One region of the Adhaeribacter sp. genome, then DNA from elsewhere that is predicted to be linked to it. Evidence: riboswitches for the same ligand, from Rfam matches in the RefSeq annotation. Region 1 holds a riboswitch; the other holds the start of a gene.
What was found. Region 1 has a riboswitch for thiamine pyrophosphate ahead of ACO1R6_RS12855 (TonB-dependent receptor). Riboswitches for the same ligand answer to the same signal wherever they lie in the genome.

Region 1 (8,012 bases):
TGAATGCCGCCTTTTAGGTTAAGCAAATTGGTATATCCGTGGCGTTGCTGGAGGTACTGCAGGGCTTGTGCGCTCCGGAAGCCATGGTGACAAACCAATACTACGGGTTTGTCCTGGGGAATATTGTCTACGTTCTTCGGAATTTCGGACAAAGGAATTAAAACCGATGGCAACGCACAAATTTCGTACTCCACTGGTTCCCGGACATCCACTAATAGAATATCTTCGCCGGTGGTCATTTTTTTACTAAGTTCGGTTACAGTAATTTCGGGCAACATTTCAGGAAACAGTTATTAGTAAGCAGTGGCAAAGATTATTTAATATCAGACGATTAACAATCAACCATTAACAATTAACAACCAACGTTCAATAAATAATTAATGAATAATTACGAAATAGTGGGGGCTATAACCGGGCTTTTATGTGTTTGGCTGGCGGCCCGGCAAAACGTCTGGACTTGGCCCATTGCGTTAATTAGTGTATTTTGTTATTTTGTTTTCTTCTACCAGATACATTTATATGCCGATATGTGGCTGCAGGTATTTTTCTTTGGGTCTAATTTATACGGTTGGTACGAATGGCGTTTTGGCGGTAAAAATAAAACGGAGTTGCCGGTTACGCGGCTTAAACCAATCCAGATTGGGCTGGTGCTGGTAATTGGTATTGTTACCAGCGGGCTAATGGCACTTTATTTTCAACATTTTACCAATGCCTCTTATCCGTGGTTCGATTCAACATTGGCGGCTTTTAGTGTGCTGGCGCAAATACTGCTTACCCGTAAAAAGATTGAAAATTGGGTTATCTGGTTTCTGGTAGATATTGTTTACGTGGGCTTATACTGGAAAAAAGAAGCGCACCTAACGGCTGGGTTGTATTTTGTTTTCCTGATTATTGCTGCCCAAGGTTTTTGGGAATGGAGAAAATCTATGTAAACCCAACCCGCCGCGGTTTAGAAATTATTCTTTTACCATCGAGCCATCAAGTAAGTTAACAATACGGGTGCCGTAAGTTGCATTTTTTTCGGAGTGCGTAACCTGAATAATGGTGGTGCCTTCCTGGTTCAGGCGCTGGAAAAGCTCCATGATTTCTTCGCCTTGCCTTGAATTTAAATTACCGGTCGGTTCGTCGGCCAAAATAAGTTTGGGCGAGGCTACTACCGCCCGGGCAATGCCCACCAATTGCTGCTGTCCGCCCGACAGTTGGTTTGGAAATAAATCTTTTTTACCCACAATGTTAAATTTATCCAGCATTTCGGCCACCATACCTTTCCGGTCCGATGATTTTACATCCTGGTAAAGCAGCGGGGTTTCTATGTTTTCGTAAACGGTTAATTCATCTATTAAGTGGTAGCTCTGGAACACAAAGCCAATGTAGTTTTTATGCAGTTGGGTGCGTTCTTTCTCCCGGATTTTGTGCACCGGTTTGTCCAGAAAGAAATATTCACCGCTCGAGGGCTCTTCCAACATGCCGATAATATTAAGTAAGGTAGATTTGCCCGAGCCGGATGGTCCCATAATGGAAATAAATTCGCCTTCCTGTACGTCCAGGTTTATATTGCGGAGCACATAAGCACGGGAGAAACCACTGGCATAATATTTATCGATATCTTTTAGCGTAATCAGCATATATTCTTTGGGAATCATTTAAATAACATTACACAGCAAATTAAAATATATTTATGGTTATAACTTCTCAAACCCATCATTTAGAAAGAATCTTTGGTTATCTGCTAATAAGAGATTTTCTAAATGACGGCAGCAAGTTTTACTTTTATAATTTAAATTTTGTGTAACATCCGGTATGTAAACGAAGGTAAATATATTTTAATAATGGAATATAAAAATACCCTAACCCAAAATAATTGAGTTAGGGTAGCATAATTTTTTATAAGAATTTACATCCGGTACGACAATTCGGTGGTGCCGCCCGAAGTACTCATTTTTACCGGAATGCCGCCGCCGTTAACGCTGCCTTTTACCCGATTGGTTTCGGAGTTGCCGTTAAAGTTAGTAAGGGCGGTTTTTACCCGGTTACCGGTTAACTCTAAATCAAGTCCTTTGCCGGGCGGAACGGTGGCGTGTACACTGCCGCCGCTCGTTTGTAAGGTTAAATATTTACCAAGCTCCGTTACATCGGCGCGAATGCTGCCGCCGCTGGTACGGGCATCAATGTCGCCGGCTACTTTTTGCAACTGAATGCTGCCGCCACTGGTGCGGGCTTTTAACGTGCCGCGTGCATCGGTCAGTTGTATAGAGCCGCCGCTGGTTTGGGCATCGAGGTTGCCCTGGTATTGGTTCAGCGAAATACTGCCCCCCGAAGTATTCGCTACGGCATCGCCTTTTACATTTTTAAGCGTAATGCTGCCCCCGCTGGTTTTAGCTTCCTGCGCGCCAGAAAGATTGGTAAGGCTAATGCTACCGCCGCTGGTGTTTAACTTGGTGGTAATTTTTTCCGGTACTTGTATTTCAAAAGAAACGCTCAGGCCATCGTTGTCCCAGTTAAAGTTTTTTTCTTTGCGTTCGGCTACGGCATAAACGGTGTTGCCCTCCTGGCGTACATCAAAAGTATATTTGGCTAAGGCTTCCAGAGAAGGCGCTTCGTTGCGGTTACGCCCGTTAGAAGGGCGCACAAACATTTCTACTTTTACCTGGTTGCCCGCCGTGCCGGTAACTTTAATGCTACCACCCGAAGTTTTGGTTACCAGGGAGCCGTTGTTGTTTAAAGTAAAATTTTTGGTCAGATAAGGTTTCTGTTTGTCGTCCTGGGCGAAAGCAAAATAGGTAGTGGATAGCATGGCGGCTACTACAACCAGGGCAAAGATAAGTTTTTTCATAGTAGTAATTTTTGAGGTAGTATTTTTATTAAAATAAAGATAATCAATATTTTAAATTAATAGATTGCTGGCTTGCTATTTTTGAGAATGAATAATTTACCGGGTTTATAAAAGTAGATACTTTTTAAAGGCAGATGGTTGCCTGCTTAAAATAAAAATTTCACTTCAGGGTAACTTCAGCTAAAGAGAAAAGTAACAGCTGGCCCAATTTATTTTAAATGCGGTACTGGCTTTGCAGGAGCAAACCGAAAAATGCTTGGCGTTAGTTGCCTACCCAAACGACCGCGGCCGGTTAATAATAGAGTTACCGATACGGATCGGTATTTAAAAAAGAAGCGTAAGATCGGATTTTTATTCCTTGTAGTACCACCAAAAAAGCGGTTTGGGTATTGGTTTAAGTTTATCTAAGCAAATTAGGCGTTTACACAACGGCACAATTTCCGTAAATTTGTCTCAGCAATGCGGTTGCACTTTCCGACTGACCTTTTTTATAAACATCGGCGCAGCCGTTTTAATGCTCGTTGTAAAGCCTGGTATATAGAATGGCCGATATTCGCTATTCCGACTTTACCGGTATTCAATTAGCAAATTAGATATTAACAAATTACCATATTAATCTAATATTGGCAGAAGTAATAAAAGTAGCCGTTACTGGTCCCGAATCAACCGGAAAATCTACCCTGGCCGAACTACTGGCTGCCCATTACCACACGGTGTGGGTTCCGGAGTTTGCCCGGACGTATATTGCTGAATTACCTAACCGCTACACACCAACCGACGTTGAAAATATTGCCCATGGTCAGGTAACAGCTTTAGAAAAGGCATTACCCGCCGCAAATAATATTTTATTCGCCGATACCGACTTACTCGTTATTAAAATTTGGTTTACGCATGCCTTTGGCTACTGCCCTACCTGGATTCTGGACGCTTTGGCCAAACAAGATTTTGATTTGTATCTGCTCCTGAACATAGATTTGCCCTGGCAGCCCGATGCGCAACGCGAGCACCCACACCTGCGGCAATTTTTTTACGATTGGTACAAAAAAGAACTTCAGCAATACGGTTTCCCCTTCGTGGAGATTTCCGGTACCCAGGCAGAACGCCGAAAAAATACCATCCAGCACATTAAAAATATTCTTTAGCACTTTGTATTTACCTGTTTTTAATAAAAAGTTTTTTGGAAGTTAAAAGCTCCCTTTAATGTCGCTGGTTACAGGTTACTGACAGTTTCTGACGCGAGGCTCTGCCTCGTGTCTGCGATTTTAGCCGACCTTTGGCTGCGCAAACGCTTACCGGTTATTTTGTGTAATACACAAACTTTAGTGGCTAAAGGAACTTATCCGCGAGACGCTGGCGATAGCAGAAGCATAAATATTCAAATCAGTTTTAATATCAATATTTAAAAGTCCTGCGTAAACCGTTTAAATTTTACTTTAATAGAGGCAGAAAAGATAAATCTTAAACCCTGATTCTATAAGATACATGATACATTACCTGGAAAACGAAACCTGCCGCGTGGGCGTGAAAGAAAGCGGCGCAGAACTCTGTAGCTTTGTAAAACAGCCGGAAAACCTGGAATATATTTGGCAAGCCGACCCGAAAGTTTGGCCTCGGCACGCCCCGGTTTTATTTCCGTTTGTCGGTAAATTACCAGATAACCAGTTTAGCTACGGCGGCAAAACTTACCCCATGTCGCAGCACGGTTTTGCCCGTGACCATCATTTTACGCTCATCAGCCAATCCCAGACCGAATTGGTATTTGAATTAAGCGACAATGAACAAACCTTAGCCATTTACCCGTTTCGGTTCCGGTTGCAAATTATTTACCGCTTAATGGGTAACGCCTTGGAAACTATTTATCAGGTACACAATCCGGCCGAAGAAGATATGTGTTTTTCAATTGGGGCGCACCCGGCCTTCAACTGCCCATTGCTGCCCGGCGAATCTTTCTCGGATTATTACCTGGCATTTGCGCAACCCGAAACCCAAAACAAATATTTACTCGAACAAGGCTTGCTAAACGGCCAAACCGAACCGCTCCTGCAGAACGAGCAAATATTGCCGCTGTCTTACGATTTGTTTTTGCAGGATGCGCTGGTATTTAAAGGGTTGATATCCGAAAAAATAGAACTAAAAAATATTAGTCATAGTCACGGTATTAGCTTCGAGTTTGAAGGCTTTCCATATTTTGGCATCTGGACAAAAGAAACCGGGGCTGGCTTTATTTGCCTCGAGCCCTGGCACGGCATAGCCAGCAGCGTGGGCGATACCGGCGAACTGGCACAAAAAGAAGGAATCATAAAATTAGTGCCCAATACTACTTTTGTTTGTTCTTATCTTATTCGGGTAAATTAAAAAAGGCCGGTGGTTTTTCTGGGAAAACCACCGGCCTTTTTTAGTACATTTTTTACCTCAACTTTAAATCATATTAACTATAACTGCTTGGTCGGACTTATTGGAAAAGGAAATAAGGAAAATTTGGCTTAACTCGAATATACCAACGTACCTGCCTCATCTACAAAAACCCGGCTTGGCTTTTTATTATAATCTGGTTCAAAATCATTAATGGGTAAACTTATACCCGGAGGTAAATCCAGGTCCGGTAAATCATAACCAATTGGTTCGCCGCCATCATCATCGTTGCCTTCGGAAGGCGGGCTTTTGAATTTTCTTTTGGGCATTACCATAAAGTAAGCCAAAATCATCATTATGGCGAAAGTATAAAGTAAGCTAATCATACGGCATTCATTCCTAATAAAAGTTTAGCGGTTGAAAATCAATTGGATGGCAATAGCCATTGGATGACTCGGGCTATAGGTAATAACGAAAGGAAATACTTTTGGTTTTTCATTTTTTACCCTGAACGAAATTTTATTTAGGTATATTTTTTCGGCTTTCAGAAAAATAAAAGCCTATAATTTTTGATAGTTGCCGTAGCCTTTTACCTTTGCCTTCAGTTTAGGGGTGCCTTAATATAACGGGCTGAGATCATACCCATTGAACCTGATCCGGGTAATGCCGGCGAAGGGAAAACGGTTAATTCTTTTCTGCAACCTTCGGGTAAGGCATGCCTGCGCTAAATTAATTTATTTAGAACCTTTCAGCAGGATGAAAAAATTACTTTTACTTTGGCTTATTTTAGCTAGCCCCATTGTGGCTTTTGCCCAGTTTACCGTAAGTGGTAAAATTACCGAAGCCGGCTCTCAGAAACCTTTAATTGGCGCTACCGTGGTAATAGGCCGCGCGGGTACTACCAGCGATGCGCAAGGCAATTACACTTTAAATAATGTAACCGCCGGCGCGCAGCCGTTTAGTGTATCGTACGTGGGTTTTGTAACCGATAAAAGAACCGTAACCGTAAACGGCAATATTACTTTGGATGTAGCACTAACGGCTACCAGTTACCGCACCGAAGAAGTAATTGTATCGGCTACGCGGGCCAACGAAAAAACCGGCACTACTTTTACCAACGTAACCAAAGCCCAAATACAAGAGCGTAATTTTGGCCAGGATTTGCCGTACTTACTCGAGCAAACCCCTTCGGTGGTGGTTAATTCCGATGCCGGTGCCGGGGTAGGCTACACGGGAATCCGGATCCGGGGTTCCGATATTACCCGCATTAACGTAACCGTAAACGGTATTCCTGTAAACGATGCCGAGTCGCACGGGGCGTTTTTCGTGAATATGCCGGATTTGGCTTCGTCTATTCAGGATATTCAGGTGCAGCGGGGGGTAGGTACCTCTACCAACGGAGCGGCTGCTTTTGGCGCCAGCCTCAACATCCGAACTTTGGGTTTTAACCAGGAAGCTTACGCCGAAGCGCTAAATACCTACGGCTCTTTTAATACCTGGCGCCACACCGTAAATTTTGGTACCGGTTTAATTAAAGATAAATTTACGTTTGATGGCCGCTTGTCCAAAATTTCTTCCGACGGCTACATCGACCGGGCTTTTTCCAAGCTTAAATCTTACTACTTTTCGGCGGGTTATTTAGGCAAAACGGGTATGTTGCGGTTTGTAACGTTCTCGGGGCAGGAGCAAACTTACCAGGCCTGGAACGGGGTACCCGAAGATAAACTAAAAACCGACCGCACCTACAATTCCCTTACCTACGACAACGAAACCGATAATTACCAGCAAGACCATTACCAATTACATTATTCTAAAAGTTTGGGCAAAAACCTGGATTTAGGCGGCGCTTTCCACCTAACGCGGGGCCGTGGCTATTACGAACAATTCCGGGAAAACCAACGGCTCTCGAATTACAACCTTCCGGCGGTAGTTTTGGGCGATACCACCATAAGCCGCACCGACCTAATCCGTAGGAAGTGGCTCGATAATTATTTTTATGGGGTAACCTACGCGTTAAATTATAGTCCTGAAAACAATCGCTTTACGGCTACTTTGGGCGGTGCCTGGAACCAGTACGATGGCGACCATTTTGGCGAAGTTATCTGGGCCCGTTTTGCCTCTAATAGCAATATCCGGCAGCGCTACTACGAAGGCAATGCCCTAAAAACCGATTTTAATATTTACGGCAAAGTAAATTACCAACTCAGCCAAAGAGTAGGTTTGTTCGCCGATTTGCAGTACCGCACCATTAATTATGAGATTGCGGGCACCGACGACGACCGCCGCGATGTTACCTTACAAGCCGATTTTAATTTCTTTAATCCCAAAGCCGGTATTACTTATTCTTTAACCGATAACCAAACCCTGTATGCCTCTTATGCGGTGGGTAACCGCGAACCGGTCCGCAGCGATTTTATTGATCGGCCGGAAACCAGTGCGCCACAAGCCGAGCACATGCAAAACCTGGAAGTGGGTTACCGCTTACGCAGCGCCAATCCGCAGCAAACCGGCCGTACCCTGGGCTATACCTTAGATGCCAATTATTACTTCATGGATTATAAAAACCAGTTGGTATTAACCGGTCAGCTAAACGATGTGGGTTCGCCGTTGCGTACCAATATCAAAGACAGCTACCGCACCGGCCTGGAAATTGCGGGTGTGCTCAACTTCCGGAACGTGGCCGACCTGAGCAGTTCGGTAGCTTTAAGCCGGAATAAAATCCGCAACTACACCGAGACGGTATACATCTACGACGAAGATTATAACCCTGAAGGCACCGTACAAACCGATTACGCCGAAACCGATATTTCTTTTTCGCCGAACTTTG
Region 2 (8,012 bases), on a different contig from region 1:
GGTGTAAGAATAGGCAAACCGTAAATAATGGGGTAGTAGCGGTTGCAGGCTTGGCACGTTAATAATCCTTCGGTAATCTCGTTTTCTTCGGTTTGCGCAAAAACCTGAATTTGTAAATCCGATTTATCTTGCGGACAGCAAAGTTTTGCTAATAAGGCAGCTCTCATTTATTTAATTGTTTAAGTACTTGTTCGTAGGCAATGGTATTCTGATAAGGATCTTCGGCGTTTAAAATACCAGCTATAACAGCAACCCCTTTAAAAGCTAAATTCTTTAAAGACCCTAGGTTAGCCGGCGTAATTCCGCCTGACAAGAAAATAGGCATATCCGTTATTTTGCGGGCTTCTGCTACTGTTTCGGGTTTTACCAGTTCGCAGGTGTTTACCGAAGAGGACGGGAACATCGCGCAGAAAGATAGATAATCGAGCAGGTTTTGGTGTGCCCAGTGTATCAGGTCCAAATTATTGCTGCACGTAATACCCGCCAGAAACGGACGGTTTATGCTGCGCTTGATTATATCATAATCTGCCGGAATATTATCAAAATGCACGCCGTGCAACCCGGTGGTTAACAGTAATTCCCATTCGTCGTTTATCAGCACGGGCACCTGGTACTTAATGGCAATATTTAGCAGTTGATCGATAAAATATTGTTTTGCTTCTAAATCATAATATTCGGGCCAATTCTTCCAGATTTGCAGCACCTGTACGCCAGCGGCTAAGGCCTGCTCTATTTTGGGCAGCAAGTTCTGGATTGACTGGCTGGGATCTACTACTAAGTATACGCCGCCGGTAATGGAATTCATTTTTGTCATTTTAACCCGGCTTTATAGGCGTTAAAAAAAGCTTCCCAATAAGGATCTTTGCCATTAAAGTTCAGCTCTTGCATCTGTTCGTTTTGCAGGATTTTACAACCTTCCGCCGCTGTTGTAAACTCCCCTACGGCCGTAGCCTGAATGTTTTTTGTGGCCAAGTGCTGAATTAAAACGGGCAATTTTTCTTTTTGTACGGCCATAATCATAGCCCCTGCCCCAACGCTGTAGCGGTAATCAATGTTAAATAAAGAAGTAATCTGGTAAGGTGCCTCATCAATCGGCAGCTTTTCGTCTTCTACCCAAAAGCCACAACCCGAAGCGGCCGCCATTTCGGTGATAGCGCCTAGTAAACCGCCTTCGGTTACATCGTGCATGGCGGTTAAATCCAGGTGCGGTTTTAAAACTTCAGTCGCGGCTAAAGCATCGGGTAAAGAAGAGGTGCGGTAAAAATTTTCGCAGGCAATTTGGTAAACCTCCTGGCCCAGCTTGTTTTTTACCGTTTCGGGAAAACTTAGGCCCAGAATAGACGAGGCCGTTAAAGCCGCTTCTTTGGTAACCACAATAATATCGCCTGGCCGGGCACCGCTACTGGCCAGCATTTGGTCTAGAGGAGCGGTTAAAAACATGGTGCCCCCACCCGCTATAGTAGAATTTTGCCCTTCTATCTGGCCGGTATGACCGCCCGTAATGGCTACACCTATATCGGAACAAAACCGATGGATATGCCCCCAATATTCCTGAAAAGCAGCGGCGCTTAGACTAGTAGGCAGGTTTAACACAAACTGGGCAAACTGAGGAGCAAAACCCGTAGTAGCCATATCGTTGGCCAGTAAATGCACCGATAACCAGGCCGATTCCTGCAAACCCAGCGCCGGAATTAAAGAAAGCGGATCGCTGGCCACCGCCAAACCCATATTATTGCCCAAGTTAATCAGGGCAGTATCTACACCAAAGCGCGGCCCCAATACCACCTCAGGCCGGGCAGCACCACACTGGGGCAGCAATATTTCTTTAAAAGCCTCCGCACCTATTTTGCCCGCATTATCTATAAAAGCGCTCATTGCACATCGGTTAATTTAACGTGCAATCCAAAAAAATCGCCGTAAGGCACGCGCCATTGCTGCACCGGAAACCATTCGGGCAAGCCAGTAGCCATCCAGTTTATCGTGTATTCCCGGCCCGCCAGCGCCTCCCGGATAGTAGCCATTAATTTTTGTGGGGTGTAAAAAGTAGCGGTTACGTAGAAGGGGTTTTTACCAAATGCTTGCTGTACCCGCCGGCGTACAACTTTGGGAGAGTTACGGTTCATCATCCCGAAAACAATGCCGTATTTACCCACGCGCACCGCCTCCCGAATTACTTTAACCGGGTCGCGGTAATATTCAAAAGTGGTAATAAAAGCCAAAGCATCGAAGGTGTGGTCTTTAAAGGGCATGTAGTGAGAATCGGCCAAGACCAAATCGCCATCGAACAGGTGTACCCCCTGGCCCAACATAAACGGCGAAATATCGCCGCCGCTGGCTTCAATGCCTATTTCGTGCCACCAGCGGGTAAAACGGGTAGTGCCGCAACCAAACTCCAATAGGGTTTTTACCCGTTGGTCTTGCTTAATTAAGTCGCCTATTATTTTTTTCTGCCAGATTTCGGCGCGTTTGTAGCGGCCTTCGTACCACATTTCGTAGGTATCGGTATGGTCGCGGTTAAAAAACCACTCCGGCCGGCCCTGCCATTTTCTTAAATCCTGGGTTGCCAGGTCAAACTTTTGTTTTGTTAAATTGCTCATCACCGGTATTTTAAATAGTTTAAAAATGCCTGGCTTTAAAGCAGATAGAAAATGTTAAAAAACGCGAACGCGTGTTTTTAAGAAGGTTTACATTTCCTACGCTGGCATTATCCAGATCAGGTATATGGGTATAATCTCAGCCTAATTCTTTATTAAGCACCCCATGTAATTAGAACGAAGGTAATAAAATTATTTAGTTTAAACGATTTAAAGCCGTTTATTTAAAAATTTATCTGTTTGGCATACGCGTGTACAGCAGATCGCTCTTAAAATAAAGAGGTTCTCTGCACATCAATACAAATATTGATAATACTATTCAGGAGCCGGTTTTGCCCATTCAGGGTATCATTTCTGGCTTTAACAAAGATAAATTTTAGGGGTACTGCTTCCGGTTGCATTTTTAGGCCGCAAAGTCTTAGTAAAAGTTAACTATTTACCCACAGGTAAACCTCCATAAACACAGTTACATGAAACCCCTTTTATTATTCTTTCTAAGTGTACTTAGCTTATTATCTTCTTTATTTATTTCCGAGACCGATAAATTTAATTACACCCTAAACGAGGAAAAATCGCTAATCAAATGGTCGGGCGCCAGCCCCAATACTACGCACCAGGGTTCATTTGCCGTAACGTGCGCCGGCCTGCTAGTAGAAAATGGCCAGATTAAAAGCGGCACCTTTGTTATTCCCATTGCGTCGATTAAAAATTTTGATTTGCCCAAAACAGTTAAACCGGTTCTGCTGAAACACCTGAAGAGCAAAGATTTTTTTAACCTGGCCGTTTACCCCGAAGCCAGTTTTACGCTCAGCCAGGTAATGCCTCTACCCACTAGTGCTGCAGAGGCAAATACCGCAAACAACGCGCAGGTTACCGGCAACTTTACTATGCTGGGCCAAACGCACGCCATTACTTTTCCGGCCCGGATAGATTTACAGGAAGATTCGTTGGCGGTAGAAGCTACTTTTAAGTTAGATCGTACCCAATGGGGCATGACTTACGCGGCCGATCCCGCTTTAAAAAACCGCCATATTTATCCAGAGGTAGATATTCATCTAAAAATAGCGGCACGCCGTATCAGGATTTAAATATTTTCGAAATATTATAAAAGAATTTATACCACTTCTGCAGAGCAGCAGCTACCGGTTGGCGTAGTTGCTGCTTTATTGTTTATACGGAGTAATCGTTTTCTCGGAAAAAATTCACTACTTACCGCTTTTAAAATCAAGTAAGAGTATGTTTAAATTTTATTAAACAATTAAAAAAAGCGGAAGAAAATTGCCTCTTTCTCCCAGTAATCTCCGTCATTCCCAAAGACTCGTAGGGGTTACCTAAGCAGAAGATTCTTTCTAAAGGATGGATTTCGACTGTTTCTACTAAATGTAAACATACTCTAAATAATAATTATTAAAATCAGCTATAAACTTTACTTTAATTATGTAAGTAGCCGGTAATTTTTCCGGTAAAACTTTTGTTAATGCTTACCAGACCAATATTGTATTTGGTTAATTCTTTATACCATTAAATTAATAAAACTGATATATGCCCAGCCTGAGTGCCCAAGAATATAAAAATGAATTTGTAAATAATTTTCCGGGCGATGATTCCGGCGATCTGCGTCCGCGCCAAACCCCCGGGATGTTGTACAGCAAAGCCATGCCCACGCCGGTAGCTAAACCCCAATTACTAGCCTGGTCCGATGATTTAGCGAAAGATTTAGGCATTGAAAAACCCACTCAAACCGATATTGATCTATTGGGTGGTAACCACCTCGCGCCTACCATGGTACCGTATGCGGCCTGTTACGCTGGTCACCAGTTTGGCAATTGGGCCGGCCAACTAGGCGACGGCCGGGCCATAACTTTGGGCGAGTGGCCCGCACCTGACGGCCGTACCTGGGAATTACAACTAAAAGGCGCCGGACGAACCCCGTATTCGCGCAGGGCCGATGGCCGCGCAGTGTTACGCTCATCGGTGCGGGAATATTTAATGAGCGAGGCCATGCATTACCTGGGCGTACCAACTACCCGGGCCTTGAGTTTGGCTTCTACCGGCGACCAGGTAATGCGAGACATGTTTTACAACGGCAACCCCGCCTTTGAACCGGGGGCCATTGTAATGCGCGTAGCCCCTACTTTTTTGCGTTTCGGGAATTTTGAAATGCCTGCCGCCCGGAAAGAATTAGATAACTTAAAAAATTTAACCAACTGGACCATTAGCCGGTATTTTCCTGGTATTGCTGGCGACGGCGAAGAAAAAATATTGGCCTGGTTTAAAGAAGTAGTAGAACGGACAGCCCGCTTAATAGTAGAATGGCTCCGGGTAGGCTTTGTGCACGGAGTAATGAATACCGACAACATGTCGATTCTGGGATTAACCATTGATTACGGCCCTTTTTCTTTCCTCGACGATTACGACCCTAATTTTACCCCCAATACTACCGATTTACCGGGCCGCCGGTACGCTTTTGGTCAGCAAGCCTCCATTGCTTATTGGAACCTGGGCTGTTTAGCTAGCGCGATAGCGCCTTTACTTACCGGAACCGAAAAGCTGGTAGCCGAACTGGAAGCTTTTGAAGGCTATTTTTATCAGAATTATTACCAAATGATGGGAAATAAATTAGGCCTGGACATAGTAAACGCCGAAGATTTAAAGTTGTTGGCCAATTTAGAAGAAGTTCTTACGGCTATTAAGCCCGATATGACCATTTTTTACCAGTTGTTGCCCAGTTTTGCTGCCACCCATGATTCAGCCAAATTAAAAGTTGATCATTTTGAAGCTAGTTTTTACCAGGCACCTAACACCGGCCAAACAGAAAAATTAAACCAGTGGCTCCTGGCCTACGCTGCCCGCCGGCAGCAAAACAAAATATCACCGGCCGAAGCAGAACAGCGCATGCGCCAAAGTAACCCGCGGTTTATTCTCCGGAATTATTTATTGCACCAGGCCATTGAAGAGTTAGAACGCGGCGAAAACACTTTATTTACGCAACTGCAAGCCGCCCTAAAAGAGCCTTACAGTAATAAATTTGACCATTTTTTAGTAAAAAGGCCCGCTTGGGCCAGCCAGAAAGCAGGTTGTTCTATGCTTTCATGTAGTTCTTAATTAATAATAAATCCGGGTGCCTAACACACCCGGATTTATTATTTATAATACTTGCAAGTTACTATCTAATGTATAAGCTTTACCAATTTGGGTTTTTAAAGTAACTACTTTATCTCCGTAACGAATTTGGCAAAGATTGCCCAATTTAGAAAGCACCGTTACTTTTTTAAGCTGGCCTTTTTCCCAATCTATATTCAGTTCAAAGCCCCCGCGGGCACAAATACCGTGAATGTAGCCCTGGGGCCAGGCAGTTGGCAAGGCTGGCAATAATTCTATTTCGCCGGCGTGGCTTTGCAGCAACATTTCGGTTATACCTGCCGTAGCCCCAAAATTGCCATCAATCTGAAAAGGCGGATGATTATCAAATAAATTAGGTAAAGTAGATTTCCGGAGCAAGGCCAGTAAATTTTCGTAAGCGGCGCCGCCATCCTGCAACCGGGCAAAAAAGTTAATAATCCAGGCGCGGCTCCAACCCGTGTGGCCGCCGCCGTGGCTCAAACGGTAGTCGATGGTTTTACGGGCTGCGGCCATTAGTTCCGGATTTTGCTGTTTTGTAATTTGCCGGCCCGGATGCAAGCCGTACAAATGCGAAATATGCCGGTGCCCCGGTTCTGGTTCGGCAAATTCTTCGGTCCATTCCATTATGCGGCCATCGCTCGCAATTTTAGTAGGACTTAAACGGTTTAGTAAATTTTGCAAGTGCCGCCGGAAAGCCGCATCTTTTTTTAGTACCTGGGCGGCAGCAATGGTATTGGTAAATAAGTCCCGGATAATCATGTGGTCCATGGTAGGCCCCATAACCACGGTAGCTACTGCCCCACCCGTTGTTTTAAAAGTATTTTCCGGCGATATAGAAGGCCCCGATACCAACTGTTTGGTCTGCGGATTTTCGACTAACCAATTGGCGCAAAATTCGGCGGTTTCTTTTAGTACCGGGTATGCTAGTTGCTGCAGGTATTTTTTATCTTCGGTAAATAAATAATGCTCCCACAAATGTTGGGCACTCCAGGCCAAGCCCATTGGCCACATGGCCCATTGCGTTTGGCCGTAAGGCTCGGTAAAATGCCAGGCGTCGGTGGTAAAGTGCGCTACCGCGCCCGTCAGGCCATACATGTCGCGCGCGGTTTTGCGGCCATCAACGCTTAATTTGTTCAGAAAAGTTAAAAACGGCTGGTGCAGTTCCGATAAATTCGTTACCTCGGCTAACCAATAATTCATCTGAATATTGATGTTGATATGATAATCGGCACTCCAGGGTGGGTACAAGCCATCGGCCCAAATGCCTTGTAAATTAGCCGGCAAGCCACCCGGCCGCGAACTGCTGATTAATAAATACCGGCCAAACTGGTAATATAATTGAAGTAAATGCGGGTCCGGGTTGCCGGCTTGCAACGCCAACAAACGGGCATCAGTAGGGTAATAGGCCGCTTCAGTTACTCCAACATTAAAATCTACCCGCTTAAAATAACTTTGGTAATCCTGGATATGGGCCGTTTTTAGTTTAGCGTAAGGTTGTGTTTCGGCGGCACTTAGGTGCTTATTTGCTTTAATTAAGGGCACATCGCCCCAATAATCTGTTGCGGCACTTAATAATATGGTTACGCTGTTGGCTTCCTTAATTTGCAGAGCGTTACCAGCTGCAGTTACCTGACCGCCATCGGTCAAAACTTTTACCCGCGTACTTATTTTTACACCGACGCCATTGTTTACATGTTCGCTTAAAGTTAAACCATTTTCGCTGGCAATAATCTGGGCTTTATCGCCGGGGCGGCTCATTTTTAAATTAAAGTTTAAGGCGGCGGCTTTACTGGCGGTAAGCCGCAGCACCAGTACCTGGTTGGGCGCACTCGAGAATATTTCGCGGGTAAAAGTAATTGGCCCGGCTTTATAGGTGACGGTGGCTAGCGCGTTTTCCAAATCCAGTTCGCGGCGGTAATCGCTAATATTATCAACTCTTCCAAAATCCAATTCTAAATCGCCGAGGGTCTGGTAATTACTACCTACCGTTTTATTTCCCATCATGGTCTCCTGGGCTAGTTTTTGGGCTTCGGCGTACTTACCCGCAAATAGTAATTGCCTTACCTGGGGCAAAGCAGCTTTGGCCGCCGGGTTTACAAAATCGGCGGGTGCCCCACTCCAAACCGTTTCCTCGTTTAACTGAATTCTTTCGGATTGAATGCCGCCAAAAATCATTGCGCCCAACCGGCCGTTTCCTACCGGTAAAGCTTCGTTCCAGCTTAATGCCGGGTGGGTAAACCAAATCTTTAAATCGGCGGGTGGTGGCGTGATGGGTGTTTGCGCTTCTGCTTTTTT

Region 2: another riboswitch for thiamine pyrophosphate. It lies ahead of ACO1R6_RS14610 (class I SAM-dependent methyltransferase); the one in region 1 lies ahead of ACO1R6_RS12855 (TonB-dependent receptor).

What each region holds. Positions count from the first base shown of each region.
Region 1 covers NZ_JBMQUD010000081.1:19,347-27,358, forward strand. The annotation lists gene ACO1R6_RS12810 (rhodanese-like domain-containing protein) at 1-278, opposite strand, end outside; gene pnuC (nicotinamide riboside transporter PnuC) at 381-932, shown strand; gene ACO1R6_RS12820 (ABC transporter ATP-binding protein) at 957-1,643, opposite strand; gene ACO1R6_RS12825 (DUF4097 family beta strand repeat-containing protein) at 1,895-2,833, opposite strand; gene ACO1R6_RS12830 (hypothetical protein) at 3,216-3,374, shown strand; gene ACO1R6_RS12835 (AAA family ATPase) at 3,457-3,975, shown strand; gene ACO1R6_RS12840 (aldose 1-epimerase family protein) at 4,316-5,188, shown strand; partial or broken gene ACO1R6_RS12845 (keywimysin-related RiPP) at 5,185-5,235, opposite strand; gene ACO1R6_RS12850 (hypothetical protein) at 5,317-5,571, opposite strand; TPP riboswitch at 5,784-5,880, shown strand; gene ACO1R6_RS12855 (TonB-dependent receptor) at 5,942-8,012, shown strand, end outside.
Region 2 covers NZ_JBMQUD010000093.1:33,013-41,024, forward strand. The annotation lists gene ACO1R6_RS14595 (Trm112 family protein) at 1-167, opposite strand, end outside; gene ACO1R6_RS14600 (thiamine phosphate synthase) at 164-805, opposite strand; gene ACO1R6_RS14605 (AIR synthase-related protein) at 811-1,875, opposite strand; gene ACO1R6_RS14610 (class I SAM-dependent methyltransferase) at 1,872-2,597, opposite strand; TPP riboswitch at 2,673-2,771, opposite strand; gene ACO1R6_RS14615 (YceI family protein) at 3,065-3,682, shown strand; gene ACO1R6_RS14620 (protein adenylyltransferase SelO) at 4,137-5,699, shown strand; gene ACO1R6_RS14625 (glycoside hydrolase family 95 protein) at 5,742-8,012, opposite strand, start outside.